4 regions of the Romboutsia sp. genome follow, and region 3 is predicted to be linked to each of the others. Evidence: riboswitches for the same ligand, from Rfam matches in the RefSeq annotation. Region 3 holds a riboswitch; each other region holds the start of a gene.
The links. A riboswitch is a leader RNA that binds a small molecule or an ion and turns the genes downstream of it on or off. The one in region 3 is predicted to bind lysine.
Positions count from the first base shown of each region.

Region 1 (4,987 bases), on a different contig from region 3:
ATTTATCAAATCAACCAGCTACAGTATCAACGTGTCAGTCAGGTGGAACTATAGAATTGTTAAGTAGTATACCACTTATAGGTAGTATAATAAATAGTATGATGAAAATAGGCATAGCACAATTTATAATTCGTAAATGTGCACATATGTTTTTATATTTTGTACTAGCTATACTTATATATATAACTATAAATAAAAATTCGGATGTGAAAACACATGTTACATCATTTGTATTGACTGCACTTTATGCGTGTACAGATGAATTTCATCAGTTATTTATAGAAGGAAGAAGTGGAGAGATAAGAGATGTAATGGTAGATTCTACTGGAGCATTGATAGGATTAATAATCATATTTTTATTAATGAAAATAAGTAAGCACTCAAAAGTAAGTGCTCAAAATTAAAGGATTAAAATACTATGATATTTTAACTAAAGGAGTAGACAAAAATGGAATTAAGCTCATTAATTGAAGAGTTTATAAGAAGTTATGGTCCTATTAGTATATTTTTAATAGTTGCACTAGAGTATGCAAATGTCCCTCTACCAAGTGAAGTTGTACTACCTTTGGTAGGAATATTGGCACTAGAGTTTGATATGAATTTGTTTGTGACTATATTAGTATCTATTTTAGGTGGAGTATTTGGTTCTATAATTAATTATTATGTAGGATATAAGTTTGGAAATCCCCTTTTATATTTTTTAAAATCTAAATATCCTAAAACTAAAAAAGCTATAAAACAGTCATATAGATGTATGACAAAATATGATAAAGCATCGGTTATGTTATCAAGACTTGTTCCAGTTGCAAGGACTTTTATATCTATAGTTGCAGGTGTTACCAGAATGAATGTAGTTTTGTTCACGTTATATTCTGCTATAGGTATAACAATATGGAATATTTTTCTTATAAGTATAGGATACATAGTTGGAAATAATATGAATTTGATAGCTGAAATTTTAGGAAATTACTCTATTATAATTACTATCATATTAGCTATAGTATGTTTTGTTATTTATATAAAAAAAAGAAAAGAAAAGAAGAGATAGATAGAAAAGAGCTAAATGTTTGATATGTGTGAAGTTATATAATAAAGAAGAGGTGGTTATAAGTACGATATATCCACCTAAGGTATTTAGCCACAAATCTATCTACAGTCTCTTTATAAGTTAACTATAGCATCTATTGCTATTAGCTTAACTCAAGTGTTTTTTCAGAAGCTCCTTTTAAATCATTTTGAGTATGATTATTATAAGTTAAATCAACTTCATCTAAAGGAATAACTTTAGTCTTATGCTTAACTTTATAACCTAAATATAAAACTAAAAATAAAGGAATACCTATATAAGAAGCTATTAAACCATTCCAATCAATACCTTTTGGTGTTATAAATGAATAACCTTGACCTATAATGATAATAATACACATTAAAAGTGCTAATATAGGTCCCAAAGGATACCATTTAGCCATATATTTTAAATCTTTTAAATCATTACCTTGATGTACATAAGCTTTTCTAAATCTATAATGGCACATTGCTATACCAACCCATGCTATAAATCCTGCAAGACCAGATGCAGCAACTAGCCAAACATAAACAGTACTTTCTGAAAATACTGCAGTTAAGAAACTTGCAGAAGCTACTAGTGTAGTTAAAATTAAAGCATTTACAGGAACTCCATTTTTATTAGTTTTAGAAAACACCTTAGGTGCAAGACCTTCTTGAGCCATTGAGTGAAGCATTCTAACTGATGCATACATACCACAGTTACCAGCAGATAATACAGAAGTTAATATAACTGCATTCATAAGTGACGCAGCTCCAGCTATTCCAGCTCTTTCAAAAACCATAGTAAAAGGACTTTCTGAAACACTTGCTTGTGTAAAAGGTATTATAGCACCTAAAACAATTATAGTTCCTAAATAGAATATTAATATTCTCCAAAATATTGAATTTACAGCTTTTGGTATAGTCTCTTCAGGATTTTCACTTTCACCAGCAGCAACTCCTATAAGTTCAGTACCTTGGAAAGAGAAACCTGCAACTAAGAAAATAGCAAACATTGATTTTATTCCACCGTGGAATGGTCCACCAGCTATATTATAATTTTGAAATCCTATTTTATTTCCACCCATTATTCCAAAAATCATTAATACACCTATTATTAAAAATATAATTACAGTCAATACCTTGATTCCTGCAAACCAATACTCAGATTCACCAAAGACTTTTGATGATAAAAGATTTAATCCAACAATTATTGTTAAAAATAATATGCTCCAATAAAATCCATTAATGTTAGGGAACCAATATTTCATAATCAAAGACCCAGCAACCATTTCAGCAGCTATTGTTATAGCCCAGTTATACCAGTAGTTCCATCCAAGTGCAAATCCAAGTGCAGGATCAATAAATTTAGTAGCATAAGAACTAAATGAACCAGATATAGGCATGTAAGTTGCCATTTCTCCTAGGCTAGTTATTAAAAAATAAACCATAAAACCTATTAAACTATAAGCTGCTAGAGCACCTCCAGGTCCAGCTTGATGAATTGTATTTCCCATTGCAAGGAATATACCAGTTCCTATAGAACCGCCTAAAGCTATCATGTTTAAATGTCTTGCACTCAAACCTCTTTTTAATTCGTTATTTTGTTCACTCATTTTAATTACCCTCCTTATGGGATTAAATTTCCATAAGTAAGTAACTAAGATAATACAGATATTTTTACAAATAAAAAATGCCATAGGAATATTCCCATGACATAAATACGAAAATTGCATATCAAAAAAGACATGAAAGTATCGTAAGTTTTCATTGAAAATAGCTCTCCACAAAAAAATTGTGACAGTCATATGTATATTATACATATGCCCAGCAAGTAGTGTTAAGGCAATTAACTACTCACTTCGGCGAAATTTCCTTTCATATTACTTCATCGAGCTTACCTCCATAATATTACTTTTAAATTTCGCGCCTCCATCTCAGTTATCTACTTTGTATTTGTATATAATTATAAACCAAATTATAAATAAGTCAATATATATATTTTAAAGTTCCTACATTTTTATTTATTATTTAAAATCATATAAAACGTATTACAAAATTCTACAAAATAGGAACTTATTTGATATTTATTCGTACTATATATTAAGAAATTCATTATAGGAATTTCTTAATATATAATACAATGGAGAGATGCAAAAATGAGTTGTCAAAATAATAAGTGCCAAAGAGATTATTCAAATAACTATTTTAAATGTCATAAAGAAGATGAATGTAATAAATGTCATAAAAAGGATGAATGTTTTAAATGTCGTAGAGAAGATGGTGGAGAAATGCATGTTCATGAATACTCAGAAAGTGTTAAACTAGCGGAAGAAGAAGATGACAGACATAACCATCGTGGTGCAGGAGTTACAGGTGAACCTATACTAATAAACAATGGAACAAACCATGTTCACAAGATTAAGGATAATACAGATTTCTTTGATCATTTCCATCTAATATGCGTTACAACTGGTCCTATGATTAGGATACTCGATGAGAATGGTATAGATACTGGTAAACATGTCCATCTAGTAAAGGGAAATACTACTATTTTTGATGAACATTGTCATCCATTCCTTTTCACTACTCAAATTCAAGCACCTTTATTACCTTTACAAGATTGTCCTACTAGAGGGTAATTAAATTTACTAAGGACCATGATAATAAATTTCATGGTCTTTTTTGCATATATAAAAAAACGTACTGATAAATTCAGTACGTTTTTATTTTTAAATTTAGATATATTGAAATTAATTATATAATTTAAGAATTTAGTTATAAATATACTTTAAAATATTCTTAAACAAGAGAATAATTATTTTTTAAATATGCCAAATGGCTTTCCAACTGGTAAAAATACTCTTCCAAAGTGAGGATTTAATACAGCAGCAGCAGAACCATAGAATGATGCTATTGATACTAATAATTCAGAATACGCTGCAAATTGATGACTAGCATGTTCTGCTATACCAAATGTAGTCAATGTTAACCCTATGAATAAACAATCTATAAGTACAAATATTATAAATAATACCTTATGAGTTTCCATTGCTCCTATAGTCATAAATAATGAGAATATTAAGTACCCTAAGAAAGCAAATCCTAATTGTTTAACATCAGCAGCTGCTGCCATTTCAGGACCAAATACTCCATTTTGTATTAACCATGTAAATCCAACTGCATACCAGAAAAATGCAAAACCACCAAAAGCAGTAGCTCCAAATGTATTGTTGTGTTTGAAGTCATTTATACAGGCAAATAATTGAGCAGTAGCTCCTAAAAATATTGCCCATGGTAAAATTAATGATACCCCTGAAGTTAATCCTAATTTTTGAGATGATGCAACTAATGTGATCATTGCTAGTCCAAAAAGTCCTAATGCTGAAGGGTCAGCTGTTACAACTTTTACTTTTGTTTCATTTGTCATTGTTAATCCTCCTATAAGTCTAAATACTACATAAAAAATTTTATGTATACAAAATACTTATTTATATTATCACAAGTTTCATTATAAGTATATAAAAAAAATCTATAAATAAATAAGATTATTATAATCTCCTTGTAGTAAATATAAAAAAGAAAACATATTATAATAGTGCTAATTATAATAGTGGTAAAAATATCTATTATGAAGGTTTTTTAAAATGTCTAAAAAGTACAATAAATATAGTAAAGAATTAAAATTAAAGGCTGTAGATGTGTGTATTAATAATAGTATGAGCGAAATCTAAAACACAGTTCAAAGGTGCGGATTAAAAAGGTATTAATGAAGTTAATATTAATTTGTTACCTAAGGAATATGGGATTAGTGTTACTCAGGTTAGGAATGTAGTTAGGGGTATGTGATCGTCTTTACCATTAAAATATATGAAAAGGTAGTAGTATAAAATAATAAAAAATATAAATAAACAGAAAAAATTACAAAATTCGACAATTA
Region 1 is NZ_JBXKIW010000029.1:6,056-11,042, forward strand. Features, by position in the region: gene AC11VW_RS03185 (VanZ family protein) at 1-404, shown strand, start outside; gene AC11VW_RS03190 (DedA family protein) at 449-1,048, shown strand; gene AC11VW_RS03195 (amino acid permease) at 1,191-2,663, opposite strand; lysine riboswitch at 2,817-2,990, opposite strand; gene AC11VW_RS03200 (YmaF family protein) at 3,207-3,689, shown strand; gene AC11VW_RS03205 (acetate uptake transporter) at 3,866-4,477, opposite strand.
Region 1: it holds a riboswitch for lysine, as region 3 does, so the genes downstream of both, AC11VW_RS03195 (amino acid permease) here and AC11VW_RS10770 (aspartate kinase) in region 3, are expected to answer to the same signal.

Region 2 (4,987 bases), on a different contig from region 3:
TATCTACCATAGAATTATCACCGATCACAGCACCTATGTTTACAACAGCGCCCATCATAATAACAGCGTTATTACCTATAGTAACCATATCTCTAATAATAGCACCAGGTTCTATACGTGCATGTTCATGTAAATAGTTATAAATAGGTATTGCTGAATTTCTTCTGTCATATTCAATATGAATATCTTCAATATGATTTTTTTTATCTTCTAGAACTTTCATTATTTGTTCATAATCACCGATTAAAGTATAAGAGCCATTAGATCCAAATACTTTAAATTCGTCATTTTTGTTAAATTTCAAGAAATCGCCATTTACATATATTTTAACAGGTGTTACTTTTTTTGAATTTTTTATGTATTTAGCAATTTCATAAGCATCATTTAAATTTATCATTAGATATCTCCTTTTAATTAACTTAGCATATTATCCATGTTGTAGTATCCAGGCACTTGACTAACTAAATATTTAGCGGCAGTTATAGAGCCTTTGGCAAAAATATCTTTAGACTGAGCAAGATGTTTTATCTCAACTATTTCATCATGACCTGCATATATAACATCGTGCTCTCCAACTATAGTTCCGCCTCTTACAGCGTGTATACCGACTTCGTTTTTATTTCTTTTAGCTTCACGGCCATATCTACCATAATTATATTCAATAGTAGGTAAGACTTCTTTCACGGCATTAGCTATCATAATAGCAGTACCGCTTGGAGCATCAACTTTTTTATTATGATGCTTTTCTATAACTTCAATATCAAAGTCATTTAACATCTTAGTAGCTTCTTTAACTAATCTTAATAAAACATTAACTCCTAAAGACATATTAGAAGAATGGAATATAGGTATAATTTTAGAAGCTTCTTTTATTTTATTTAATTCATCTTCATTATAACCTGTAGTAGCAATTACTAAAGGTGTTTTATTTTTAAGGGCAAAAGACAATACATCAGATAAAGTAGAGTGATGTGAAAAATCTATTATTACATCAGCACTTTCTGATATATCCTTCATTTTAGAGTATAATTTAAATGAAGTATCTTCAGTTGGGTTTAGAGAAGCCCCGCAAACTAATTCTAATTGTTCATCTTCTTGAACGCATCTAGTTAAAACTTTTCCCATTTTACCTAGACATCCATTTACTATAACTTTTAGCATAATCCCTCCTATAATTTTAATCCTCTATTAACTAATTCTTGTTTTAATACTTCTAAGTTGTTCTGATCCATTTCTGCAAGAGGAAGTCTAAGATTTCCAACTTTAAATCCTAATAAATTCATTGCAGTTTTTACTGGAATTGGATTTACTTCTATAAATAAAGCATCTATTAATGGTTTCATGCCAAGTTGTAATTCTCTAGCTCCTTGTATATCACCATCAAAAAACTTTTGAACTAAGTCATGAGTTTCTTTAGGGCATACATTAGCAAGAACTGATATAACTCCGTGACCACCAACTGATAATAATTGAAGTATAGAATCATCATTTCCAGAATATATAGCAAAACCTTCTGGAACTAATCTAGCTACTTCTGCAACTTGAGCTAAATCACCACTAGCTTCCTTAACAGCTACTATATTATCTATCTTAGCAAGTTCAGCAATCATGCTAGGTTTTAAATTCATAGAAGTTCTTCCAGGAACATTGTAAAGTATTATAGGTAATTCAACACTTTTAGCTATTGTTTCAAAGTGAAGTTTAAGACCTCTTTGATTAGCCTTATTGTAATAAGGAGTTATAACTAGTAACCCATCCGCACCTAGTCTTTCAGCTTCTTGGCTTAAATGAACAGAGTGCATAGTATTATTTGAACCAGTACCTGCTATAACAGGTATTCTTTTATTAACTTTATCTACAACATATTTAATAACAGCAAATTGTTCATCATCACTCATAGTAGTAGCTTCTCCTGTAGTACCACAAACAACTAATGCATCAGTATTATTTTCAATATGGTATTCAACTAATTTTCCCAATGTTTCAAAATCAACACCTGTCTCAGTAAACGGTGTAACTAAAGCAACTGCAGAACCTTTAAATATCATATACAAAACCCCTCTTATATAAAAATTTACCTGTATAGGTATCTTATGATTTTATTGTATTCTTATTAAAAAACATTATTACTATGACCATAGATAAGTTGATAGACAATAATATGTAAAATTTTACTAAATTATAGTCTATTAGTCTCAGATTATACTAAATTATAAGATAGTAATAATTCTGCTATTTGGACTGCATTAGTAGCAGCGCCCTTTCTAACATTATCAGCTACAACCCACATGTTAATACCATTATCTACACTAAAATCTCTTCTAATTCTTCCAACAAAAACTTCATCTTTTCCAGTACAATCAATAGCAGTAGGGTATTCATTGTCGCTAGGATTATCAATAACTACAACTCCAGACATTTCTTCAAGAGTTTTAACTAAGCTAGATAACTCGAAAGTTTCTTCAAATTCAATATTTATAGACTCACTATGACAATTTCTAACAGGTACCCTTACTGTAGTAGCTGTAATTTTCATATCGTAGTTATTAAGTATTTTCATAGTTTCATTTATCATTTTTAATTCTTCCTTTGTATAACCATTATCAGTAAATGAATCTATATGAGGTAGACAATTATAAGCTATTGAATGAGGATAGAATTTATTAGTTTCACCTATGATACCACCTTCTAAATCTTTTATTCCTTTAACACCTGAGCCAGAAACAGCTTGATAAGTAGAATAAACAACTCTTTTTATTTTATATTTATCATCAAGAGGTTTAAGTGGAACCATTGCTTGTATAGTTGAGCAGTTTGGATTAGCTATTATACCTTTATGATTTCTAACAGCATCAGGATTAACCTCTGGAACTACTAATGGAACTTCAGGGTCCATTCTCCAATGACTAGAGTTATCTACAACTATAACTCCTTTAGATGCAGCTATAGGAGCAAATTTTGCACTTATTTCTCCTCCAGCTGAGAATAAAGCTATTTGTATATCTCTATCAAATACATCTTCTTTTAATTCTTCAACTATATAATTTTGTCCGTTGAAAGCAACACTAGAACCTGCTGATTTAGCTGAAGAAAATAAGTATAAATTATCTATAGGAAATTGTCTTTCTTCTAATACCTTTAAAAAAGTTGTTCCAACCATGCCAGTAGCACCAACTATAGCTACATTTATTTTTTTCATAAAAAATACCCCCTAAATTAAATTTTTATATACTTGAAGCAATACAATTTAATTGTTTTAATAAACCATAAGTAATTTGTTGTCACTTATTTAAACAAAAGACTTAGAATACATGTCAATTGATTAAAGTGAGATACAAGGGTGAAGCTAATTTTATATAAATAGCTTCATTGGTATATATTATATTCCCAAAATATTAAAAAAATGCAAAAAAACGTGCAAAGGTATACTTTACACGTTTAATTTACGATACATCAAAGTAAACCTTGGAGCTCACCACTTAGCTAATAAGTGACAGTCTTACATATATTTTATGTAAGCCCAGAATATACCTTTGCAAAATATAATCTTCGGCCATAATTCCTTTTTCCAATAATCTACACTTGCCAGCTCCTATTGGATACTAATAATTACAGCGCCTCTACCTTAGGTTAGAAACTATTAAATTTTATTAACACTTATGATAGTATAAATAGAAATAAAAATCAACAATATTTTTTGAATTTATAATTATTAAAATGAATTTATATAAAATATAAAACTTTTTCTTGAAATAATATAGTAAATAGATACAATAGAAATAATATATTTAATACTATAGAAGTTATAAAATTAAGGAGGCTTTAGTTGATGGAGAATATTTCAAGTTTAAAAGATAGAATCTTTAATCATAGAAAATATTTAAATTGTATTGCAGAAAGAGGCAGAGAAGAATTTAAAACTTCAAAATATATAAGAGACTATTTAGATAAAATAGGTGTAGAATATGACACATATATAGGAACAGCTACAACTGGAATTATAAAAGGAAAAATAGGAAATAAGACGATTGCATTTAGAGCAGATATAGATGGATTAACAACAGAAGATGGTGTAAAACATTTATGTGGACATGACGGTCACACTAGCATATTACTAGGTTTAATTGAATTTATAAATAAAAATCAAGAAAATTTAAATGATAATATAGTATTTATATTCCAACCAGCAGAAGAAGGGCCAGGGGGAGCAAAGGATTTAATAGAAGAAGGTATTATAGATAATTATAAGATAGATGAAATTTATGGTCTTCACATATATCCAGAAATAGAAAAAGGATGTATAGGTATAAGAGAAGGATACTTTATGGCTCAAGTAGGTGATTTTGATATAGATATAGTTGCTAAAAGTGGTCATGGAGCTATGCCTCAAAATGGTATAGATGGAGTTGTTATAGCAGCGAATCTTATTAATAGCCTTCAAACAGTAGTGTCTAGAAATGTAAGCCCTATTGATAGTGCAGTGTTAAGTATAGGACTTATAAATGGTGGTACTAAGAGAAATATAATTGCTGAAAATATAAATTTACAAGGGACTGTAAGAACCTTTAATCCTAAGGTATATGTTAGTATGAAAGATAGAATAAAAGAGATATGTAAGGGAATAGAGTTGTCTTATAACTGTAAAATAAATGTTGAGATAAGAGATGATTATCCATCAGTGAACAATGATAAAAATTTATGTGAAAAATTTGTAGAAGCCGTAGGAAATAATAGCGTTATAGTATTAGATCCGCTTATGATATCTGAAGATTTTTCTTATTATCAAATGGAAGTTCCAGGATTATTTTTTATGTTAGGTTCAAGGGATGAAAAAAAGGGATTTGTTAGTGGACTTCATAGTATGAACTTTAATTTTGACAAGGAAATTTTAATTAATGGATTAGAGATTTACATTAAATTATTACAATATAAAAAATCAATAAATTAAAAAAGTGTACCCCTTTAAATACTTGTATAAAATTTGTTT
Region 2 is NZ_JBXKIW010000049.1:5,473-10,459, reverse strand. Features, by position in the region: gene dapD (2,3,4,5-tetrahydropyridine-2,6-dicarboxylate N-acetyltransferase) at 1-397, opposite strand, end outside; gene dapB (4-hydroxy-tetrahydrodipicolinate reductase) at 415-1,161, opposite strand; gene dapA (4-hydroxy-tetrahydrodipicolinate synthase) at 1,170-2,048, opposite strand; gene AC11VW_RS07460 (aspartate-semialdehyde dehydrogenase) at 2,201-3,199, opposite strand; lysine riboswitch at 3,461-3,631, opposite strand; gene AC11VW_RS07455 (amidohydrolase) at 3,830-4,948, shown strand.
Region 2: it holds a riboswitch for lysine, as region 3 does, so the genes downstream of both, AC11VW_RS07460 (aspartate-semialdehyde dehydrogenase) here and AC11VW_RS10770 (aspartate kinase) in region 3, are expected to answer to the same signal.

Region 3 (4,987 bases):
TATCTTTATAAAATTCAAATAAAGGATGTTTATTAAAATCATTTATAGCCTTAGTTTGAATATTACTTGTTGGGCACATTTCAAGAACAACTTTTTTATTTTTTACTAAATCATATGCTTCTTTCATATCTTTTATTTTTACACCATGGCCAATTCTTTCTGCACCTAATAAATTTATAGCATCAATTACATTTTGACCACTAGCAGCTTCTCCTGCATGTATAGTCACTCTATAACCATATTTTCTAGCTTCATCTATTACAGGTTTAAATTCCTTAGCAAACCCTTCTACTTCAGGTCCACATAAATCTATACCTACAACACCCTTGTTTAAAAATTCTTTTCCTTCTTTAACAACTAATAACCCCTCTTCTACACTCATAATTCTCATACAAGATAATATTAAATTCCCCTTTATTTCATACATCTTCTCTGCTTTTTTAATGCCACATATTGCACTTTCTATTATCTCTTTAACACTTAATCCTTTTTGTATATGAAGAAGTGGCGCAAACCTTACTTCTATATATTTAACATTTTCCTTTGCTGCATCTTCTAGTAATTCAAATGTAATTCTTTCTAAACTTTCTTTACTTTGCATTACTTTATTCGGTAAGTAAAACTTTGTTAAGTATTCATTAAGTGAAGTACAATCTGACGGTACTTGAACAAGATTTTTTATTTCTTTTTCTTCATATGAAGGTAACTTTACATTTTCTCTTTTTGCTATATCTATTATTGTATTTGCTCTAACGCTTCCATCTAAATGGCAATGTAATTCTATTTTTGGTAAATTTTTAGTCATAATCTTCTCCTTTTTATATATTATAGTTTTTATTTTTTGTATAAAAAAAATCCTGCTTACAAAGAAGTTTTGCATAATAAATATACATAACTTCTTCGTAAGCAAGAATTATTGGTTCTTGGTAGAAACCCCCAAACCATATTATTGGGGTTATACGAAAGATTTATTTCTGACTATTTTATTATCTTTTTTTAATGTTGTCAATATACTTTAGATAAATATATTTAATTTCTATTATTTAACCTTGGCTGTAAGTTAAGTTTTTTATATTTTTTATTATAAATCAAATCCTCTAGCTATTTTATCTATTGCAACTTGCTTGTCCTTACTATCTATAGCACATGTTATTCTTATTTCAGATGTAGTTATAAGCTTTATTCCTATATTATTTTCATTAAATATCTTAAATACCCTAGAGGCTACACCATGAGTATTTTTCATTCCAAGACCTACTAAAGAAAACTTTGTAATATTATCATCTATAATCACTTCTTCATCACTTGCATACTTAGATACTACAACTCTACATTCATTTAGTTCTTCTTTAGGTATTGTGAAAGATAAACCTATTCTTTCATCAACTGGTGCAGTTTGACTTATCATATCTACGCTTATTCCCTTATTTGCAATATCCTCAAATAGTTTAGCCATATCATTTGAGTTAAAGTCTTTTATAGTTATAGATGTATCCTCATCACTAGTAGCTAAGCCTGTTATTATTTTATTCTCTAATTTCACTTCTTTTCCTCCCCTTATATAAGTTCCTCTTTCTTGTCCACATGAAAGTCCAACATAAATTTCTATTCCATATTTTTGAGCAAGTTCTATACTTCTTGAGTGCATTACTTGTGCCCCTGAGCTTGCTAATTCTAACATTTCTTCATATTCTATTTCTTCTAGTTTTTTTGCATCTTTATATTTTCTAGGGTCTGTAGAATAAATACCATCTACATCAGTATAAATTTCACATTTACCATTTAACTTTATAGCTAAAGCTACAGCAGATGTATCTGACCCCCCTCTACCAAGAGTCGTTATATCCCCCTTATCATTTACACCTTGAAATCCTGTTACTATTACAACTTTCCCTTCGTCTAAACTTTTTTCTATTTTGCTAACGTCTATATCATCAATTTGTGATTTCCCATGAAAACCACTAGTGTTTATTTCTAATTGATATGCACTATAGCTTATAGACTCACAACCTAATGAATTAAGAGCCATAGCTAGAAGTGATGCTGATATCATCTCTCCTGTTGACATTAATACGTCTAATTCTCTTTTGCTTGGCTTTTTTGTTATATCACTTGCTAGTTTTATATAACTATCTGTAGTGTCACCCATAGCTGATACTACTACCACGATTTTAGAATTTTGTTTCTTTCTTTGTATTATATTTTTAGCAATTGATTTTATTTTGTCAGTACAACTAACAGAACTTCCTCCATATTTTTGAACTACTACATCCATATTTTATCCCTCCATTAAAAATTCGATTCGATCAAGTGGTTAACCCACATTTGAAATATAATTTCATAAAAATATAAAAAAATGCCCAAAGGAATACTTTGGACATTTTTACACTCAAAGTAAACCTTGTAGCTCCCCACTTAAGAATAAGTGACAACTTTGCATATATTATATGCAAAGCCAGAAAATTTATTTGCCAATAAACTTCCTTCGGCTATAATTCCTTTCCTCAATCGTCATTGCTCGCCAGCTATTATTGAGTACTTATAATTACAGCACCTCTACCCTAGGTTCATTATTTATATTATTAATATAGTTTTACCACATTTTTTAGAATTTTTCAACTTTTTTTTATTTACTTATTATTTTATTTTATTTATATTGACATCTATACATACATAGTAATAGTTTTATGTTATTATAAATTAGTTAGTGGTCGTGAATAACGATCCCTTTATTTAATGCTTATTTAATTAATTCGTATTTTTTAATAAAGCTATAAATAGTACTTCTAATAATTTGTATACTATATACCCAATTACAATAGTTGCTATAAATAGTTCTATATAAAATATTTGATTGACTAAATTCGATAAATTTAAATTTATATTCACAAGATATTTATAATATCTTTGCATTGCTAAGGTACCTAGTGCTAATGGAAATGTAAGTGGTGCTAACCCCGGATGAAAAGGGACTTTTATAAGCTTTGGTATTAATATATATACATATAATGTTGACAAAAGTGATAGTGGTACTAGTACATATATAAATATAGTTGGCGGTTCATTAAATACTGGAAATAATCCTGCTAAACATAAGCTTGCGGGTGCTGCCATTATTGCAACAGTAATTTTTTTATTTTCTGGTATTTTTTCTACAGCTAACATTCTATATATCATTACAATTAACATTATTATATAAACAATAAATGAATAATAAAACATATTTTTAGATAAATCGGGAAAATTCATAGATCCACTAGTTACTGCTGCGACTCCAATTCCAACCGTTGGAACAAACCAACTTGGTACCATTTCTTCTAGCTTGAAGTTTTTCACCCTAGTTACTATAAATATTATCGAAAGTATAATGTAGAGTATTATTCCAAACAACCAAATTCCTCTACCTAATGTTGGATTTATTATATCGTATACGAACGTTGAAAAAACTATGAGTGACATTGCCATAGTTGGATAAAAACTTCCTATTACACAATGTTTCATTTCTTCATATACTTTCTTAGGGTGAAGTATTATTTTGGAAAACATAATAATTATTGCTATAAGTGTAAATATAGATGCAAACACCCTTATAGATGTTGCTCCTAGGCTTGACCATACTCCACCTAAGGTTATAAAACCTAATGATATCCCTGTTATAGCTACTGGTATATTTCCTATTTTTTCTTTTGTGATTTGACCTTGAAGTCTTTTCATTTTTTCGTCCTACCTGTTTATATATTTTAAATCTTGTATACAATATTATAATAATATTATGTTTGTATGTAAATATAAAAAAGTTATAGAATTAGTTTTCTTTTTGCACTAATTTCTATAACTTTTCATTTTTGTTATTTTATATTTTATTCATATACAGAATATCTATCCCATATTTGTTCTAAGTCATCAAAGTATTCTTTTATATCATCTTTTTCTTTCATACCTACAGATACTATAAGTGCATTAACTATACTTAAAGCTGGAACTAATGAATCAACAAAAGATGCCATATTACTTTTTACTAAAAGAGTATTATCTGCAATTGATGCTACTGGTGAAAACAAACTATCTGTTAAAGATATTATATGAGCTCCTTTTTCTTTAGCATAGCTTACTATTTGATATGATTTTTTAGAGTATCTTGGGAAACTTATTGCTACTAAAACATCGTCTTCATTAATTCTGACTACTTGTTCAAATGCATCTCCCATATCCATTCTAATTATGTGGACATTATCAAGTATTATATCTAAATAGAATCCTAAGTATTGAGCTATTGTGAAAGAGCTTCTCATACCTAGTATATATATTTTTCTTGCCTTTAGTAACTTGTTTGCAGAATCTTCAAAAGCTTTTTTATCAATTTCTTCTAAAGTACCTTTTATGTTATCACTATCACTTTTTAATACTTTATTAAGTATAGTACTATCATCAAGATACTCTTTTGCCATTTCTACTCTTTGTACTGTTGTTAATTTATTTTTTATTAATTCTTGAAGTGCTGCTTGTAATTTTGGATATCCTGAATACCCTAGTGCATTTGCAAATCTAACAACTGTTGATTCACTAACTCCTACAGTATCTCCTAATTTACATGCAGTCATAAATGCAACTTTATCATAATTTGCTAAAATGTATTGTGCTATTAACTTTTGTCCCTTACTAAATCTTGGGTATTGAGCTTGGATATCTGTTATTAACTTTTTACTGTCCCTTAAATCTTTAGTATCGTCCATATGTATCTCCTTTAGTTGTTTCCATCCATATTCTTACTGAAAAGTTCAATTCCTTTTTCAAATGCTGCTATATTTAAATTCTCAGTTCCTTTAGGAACTCTTTTTATTATTGACTTTTTTATATTTTCTATATCTACATTTTCTATTACCTGACTAATTACCCCCAGTGCTACCATGTTTGCTGCTACTTTACTGCCTATAACTTCTTTTGAAGAATCCATTATAGCAAGCTTGTAAATTTTTACATTTTTTGT
Region 3 is NZ_JBXKIW010000070.1:6,524-11,510, reverse strand. Features, by position in the region: gene add (adenosine deaminase) at 1-805, opposite strand, end outside; purine riboswitch at 884-983, opposite strand; gene AC11VW_RS10770 (aspartate kinase) at 1,082-2,275, opposite strand; lysine riboswitch at 2,397-2,567, opposite strand; gene AC11VW_RS10765 (TDT family transporter) at 2,749-3,714, opposite strand; gene AC11VW_RS10760 (MurR/RpiR family transcriptional regulator) at 3,861-4,733, opposite strand; gene AC11VW_RS10755 (2-oxoacid:acceptor oxidoreductase family protein) at 4,745-4,987, opposite strand, start outside.

Region 4 (4,987 bases), on a different contig from region 3:
TAAGAGTGCTGAAATAAATAAAATAGCTCCTATTATAGATTATTTTAATCTTATGAGCTATGACTTTACTGCTGGTGAAACTGGCGAATCAGGTAAAAAACATCAAGCAAATTTTTATGATTCTGAATCTTCTTTACCTGGATATAGTGTAGATCTTTGGATTAAAAATTTAGAAACAGCTGGAATGCCTGTTTCAAAAATTTTATTAGGTATTCCTTTTTACGGAAGACTTGGAGCTACAATCACTAAATCTTATGACCAACTTAGAGAAAATTATATAAATAAAAATGGATATGAATACGTTTTTGACGAAAAAGCTCAGGTTCCTTATCTTGTAAAAGAAGGTCAGTTTGCCATGTCATATGATGATCCTCTTTCTATATATTTAAAAGGTCAATATGTACTGAAAAATTGCTTAGGAGGAATATTCTCTTGGACATCAACTTATGACCAAGCAAATATATTAGTTAAAGCTATGAATGATAGTATAAATGACCCTGTATTATTTAAAGAAGAATTAAAAGGTATCTATGGAGATTTGGTAGAATTTTAATTTTTACAATATTTAAAAGTCTTGCAATTTATTGCAAGACTTTTAAATTCCTATAGCTGCTTTTGCTAATTTATCAGCTTCTTCATTATATTTATCACCACTATGAGCTTTTACTTTAACAAATTTCACATTTAATTTATCTTTTATACTATCATAAAATTTCTTATATGCTATTGTTCCTTCTTTGTTGGCCTTCCATATCCCCATGCACCACTTTTCAATTCCTTCATAATCAAAGTATAGTGTTAAATTTTCTATTTCATTACTTATGCAATATGCCATTGCAATTTTTGCAGCTTCAATTTCTCCTGCTACATTTCTCATACTTACAAGTGATTCATCTTGTCCTTTTATACTATATGTTTTTTCAACAATATTATTTTTTAATATAACTACCCCTGATCCAAAAGCTCTAATACAATGTTCATAACTTCCATCTACATATGCTTCTACAGAACTTTCTAAGTTTTTAAACTCTATAACTTTTATGCCTTCTACATACTCTTTTGCTTCATCTAAAGTTGTGAAGCTTTTATATTCGGCTCCCGAAAATCCATTGACTTGTTCCTTACATTCATTCCAAGTATTATATATTCCTATTTTTTTTCCTTTTCTTACAGCATAAAATTTTTTCTTACTCAAATAGATCACTTCCTTACAATTATTTTTCCAATTAACATAATAAATATTTTATCCTAAAAGCATTGATTTTAAAAGGTTTATTTGATTTTACAATATTCTATTAAATGTAGTGTTTTTCGATTTCAAACCATTTATTTCTTGATTATTTTTTAAATATAGAGTATGATTTATTTAATAAATAAAATATCGGATATAACTAATGGTAGAGGTCGCATTGTTAATAAGTAATTTTGTGGAGTTAAGCACGAAGAAACAAAATGAAAGGTAACTATGCCGAAATGTATAAGTGATGCTTTAAACTTATATATTGGGGTCATATAAAATATATATGACACTGTCACATAAATATGTGGAGTACTATCTTTAGATTAAGTTTTTATTCAATTTTTAAATTGAATGCTTAAGTCTAGGGTAACTTCTTACCCTAGACTTTTTTTAATCTTCAATTTCTCCTTAGCACTATATTCGACATAAATTATAGGAGGATTTTTATGACAACAATGACAACAAAAAGTAAAAAACAAGCAACTTTATTAGATGCAATTTTATGTATAGGGTTTTTAGTTGCAGTTTTAGTAACATGTTTAGTAGTTTTAAAAGATTATGAAATATCGGCTCATGTTCCGCTTGTAGCAGGAGCGATTTTTGCAGCATGTGTTGCTGTATTTAGATTAGGATTCACTTGGAAAGAATTAGAAGATGGAATTTTATCCACAATAAATACCACTATGCAAGCAATACTTATTCTTTTAGTAGTTGGTATGTTAATAGGTACTTGGATTCTTGGAGGTATAGTTCCATCTATGATATATTGGGGACTTAATGTTTTATCTCCTGGTATATTTTTAGTAGCAACTACAATTATATGTTCAATTGTTTCTATTTCAACTGGTTCATCTTGGACAACTGCCGGAACAATCGGTATTGCCTTACTTGGTATAGGTAGTGCTCTTGGTATACCTACTCCTATAATAGCAGGGGCTATTATATCTGGTGCTTATTTTGGAGATAAAATGTCTCCATTATCAGATACAACAAATTTAGCTCCTGCCATGGCTGGGACTACTTTATTTGAACATATTAATCATATGTTATATACAACTATACCCGCGCTTTTAATATCACTTGTGCTGTATGGGATAATTGGTATGAAATATGCGGGTAGCCAAATCGATACCTCTCAAATAAGCCAAATACAAAATACTTTAGTTAATAATTATACTACTTTGTCTCCATTACTACTTCTAGTTCCTGTATCTGTTATAGTAATGGTAATATTTAAAGTTCCAGCAATACCTGGTCTTATAGCTGGAGTTATACTGGGTGCTATAGTTTCTGTAGTGTTCCAAGGCGCTTCTATAGCCGATGTATTTGTAGTTGCTAAGAGTGGATATGTTTCATCTACAGGAATGGACTTTGTTGATGAACTTCTTACTCGTGGTGGTCTAGATAGCATGTTAGGAACAGTTTCTTTAATGCTTTGTGCTTTAACTGTTGGAGGTATATTAGAAAAAACTGGAATGTTAGAAACCTTAGCAAAATCTATTTTAAGCGTTGCTAAAGGAACTTTTGGTTTAATCGCTGCAACAATATTCACTTGTATAGGAACTAATTTAGCTGTTGCTGATCAATATTTAGCTATCGTTATACCAGGAAGTATGTATAAAGATGCCTTTATAAAGCAAGGTTTATCTCCTAAAAATTTATCTAGGGCTTTAGAGGACAGTGGTACAGTAACTTCTGCTCTTATTCCTTGGAATACTTGTGGAGCTTATATGTCAGCTACTCTTGGAGTTGGATCATTTGCATTTTTACCATTTGCATTCTTAAACTTACTTTGCCCTTTAATTTCATTATTCTATGGTGCAACAGGAATAACAATTGCAAAACTTTCTGATGAAGAAAAAGAAAGATTAGAAATTGCTTCTTAATAAATGTAATAGCGTTGTTTAATAATAACAACGCTATTTTTTAATTCTAAGGAAATTATACTTTATTGTCTCATTATTATAAATACCATATATGCAATGTAAATTAATACAAGAAACAAACCTTCTACTTTATTGATACTTTTCTTTGTGGTAGCAAGTATATAAGTTAGTACAGTTACAATTATCATAATAAGCATATCTGTAAATACAATAGAATGAACTTGTATATTGCTTACTGTTGATGATAAACCTAATATAAATAGTATATTAAATATATTTGAACCAACTACATTCCCTATAGCAATATCACTTTCTCCTTTTCTAGCCGCAACTACGCTAGTTACAAACTCAGGTAAAGAAGTTCCAATTGCAACTATAGTAAGACCTATTAAATTTTCACTCATCCCCCATGCTATAGCTATATTACTAGCAGAATCTACTACTATTTGACCACCTATAAGAATACCTACAATTCCCAATGCACTCATTAGAATACTTTTACCCATAGAAATATCTTCTTTTGCTTGCTCTATATTCATTTCTTCTTTAGATGTAATGGCCATTTCAATTAAATAGTACATAAATATACCAAATAAAGCTAATAACATAAGACCATCTGCTCTAGTTAATAAATTCTCATTATATCCCTGAAATTTTATGTCATGTGATAATATCATTAAAACTACCACTGCTAATGTCGCAAATGGAAACTCTTTTATTATAGTACTTTTTTGTACTTTTATCGGATTTATCATCGCTGCGATTCCAAGAACTCCTAATAAATTAAATATATTCGATCCTACTATGTTGGCAATTGCCATGTCATTATTTCCTTTTAATGCAGCAGTTATACTAACTGCTGCTTCTGGAGCACTAGTTCCAAATGCTACTATAGTCAAGCCTATTATTAATGTAGGAACTTTGAAAATCCTAGCTATAGATGAAGAACCTACTACAAACGTATCTGCTCCTTTTATAAGAAGTAAAAAACCTATTATCAGTAATATATAACTCATATAAACCACCTTTCTTATTCTTTTCGTTTTTATTTAAGTATTTATATAGTTATTCTTTATAAAATATGTAAATCTTATTCAAAATATACATATATCAATGTCTAAGTCTTTCTTTAGGTATTAAATAACTTTGATTAAAATACCTTATTTTTAAGACTTCATTTTCTAAATAAACAACATTACTTTTTATATATCTATTTTTCATTTCTTCATTCATAAAATTTTCTATATTTTTCATATTCATATTTTCGCTGTACTTCAATAATTTTATAATATCTATCAAAGCTTCATTCATTACATTTTTTCTACACATATATAAATGGCTATTCATATAATCTTGTATTTTATCTTTACTCATAAGATTTATCCTACATCCATGTAAATCTCTTTCTAGTTTTTTTAGTGTATATAAATTAGTCCCTGTATTAAAAATTATAAAGCAACCATAATCATATTTACTTCTTAAAAGTCTTCCCATAGCTTGTTTAACTTTTATAGCCATTTGTGGGTAATTTATAACATGATAAGGTAAATTATATTTTTTCATTATAGTTGAATATAATGGGTCTTTAGGATTTAAATTTGGTATTTTATCTAAAGTAACACAAATCAATCCATCTCCAGGTACGTCTACTCCTTCAAAGCATCCTTTTGACCCTAATACAACACACTTTTTATTTATGTCTTTTAAGTATTTAATACCTTTTTTATTCATATAGACTTCTGTATTTTTCCTATGTAAATCATCTATAAGATTTTCATAGGTCTTCTCTAATCTATCTTTACTATTAAATAAAGATAGTAAATGTCCCTGGGTTATTTGAGATATATTCCCTATAGCACTA
Region 4 is NZ_JBXKIW010000048.1:70,835-75,821, forward strand. Features, by position in the region: gene AC11VW_RS06820 (peroxiredoxin) at 1-553, shown strand, start outside; gene AC11VW_RS06825 (ribonuclease H1 domain-containing protein) at 596-1,204, opposite strand; lysine riboswitch at 1,391-1,563, shown strand; gene nhaC (Na+/H+ antiporter NhaC) at 1,696-3,126, shown strand; gene AC11VW_RS06835 (calcium/sodium antiporter) at 3,189-4,142, opposite strand; gene AC11VW_RS06840 (exonuclease domain-containing protein) at 4,237-4,987, opposite strand, start outside.
Region 4: it holds a riboswitch for lysine, as region 3 does, so the genes downstream of both, nhaC (Na+/H+ antiporter NhaC) here and AC11VW_RS10770 (aspartate kinase) in region 3, are expected to answer to the same signal.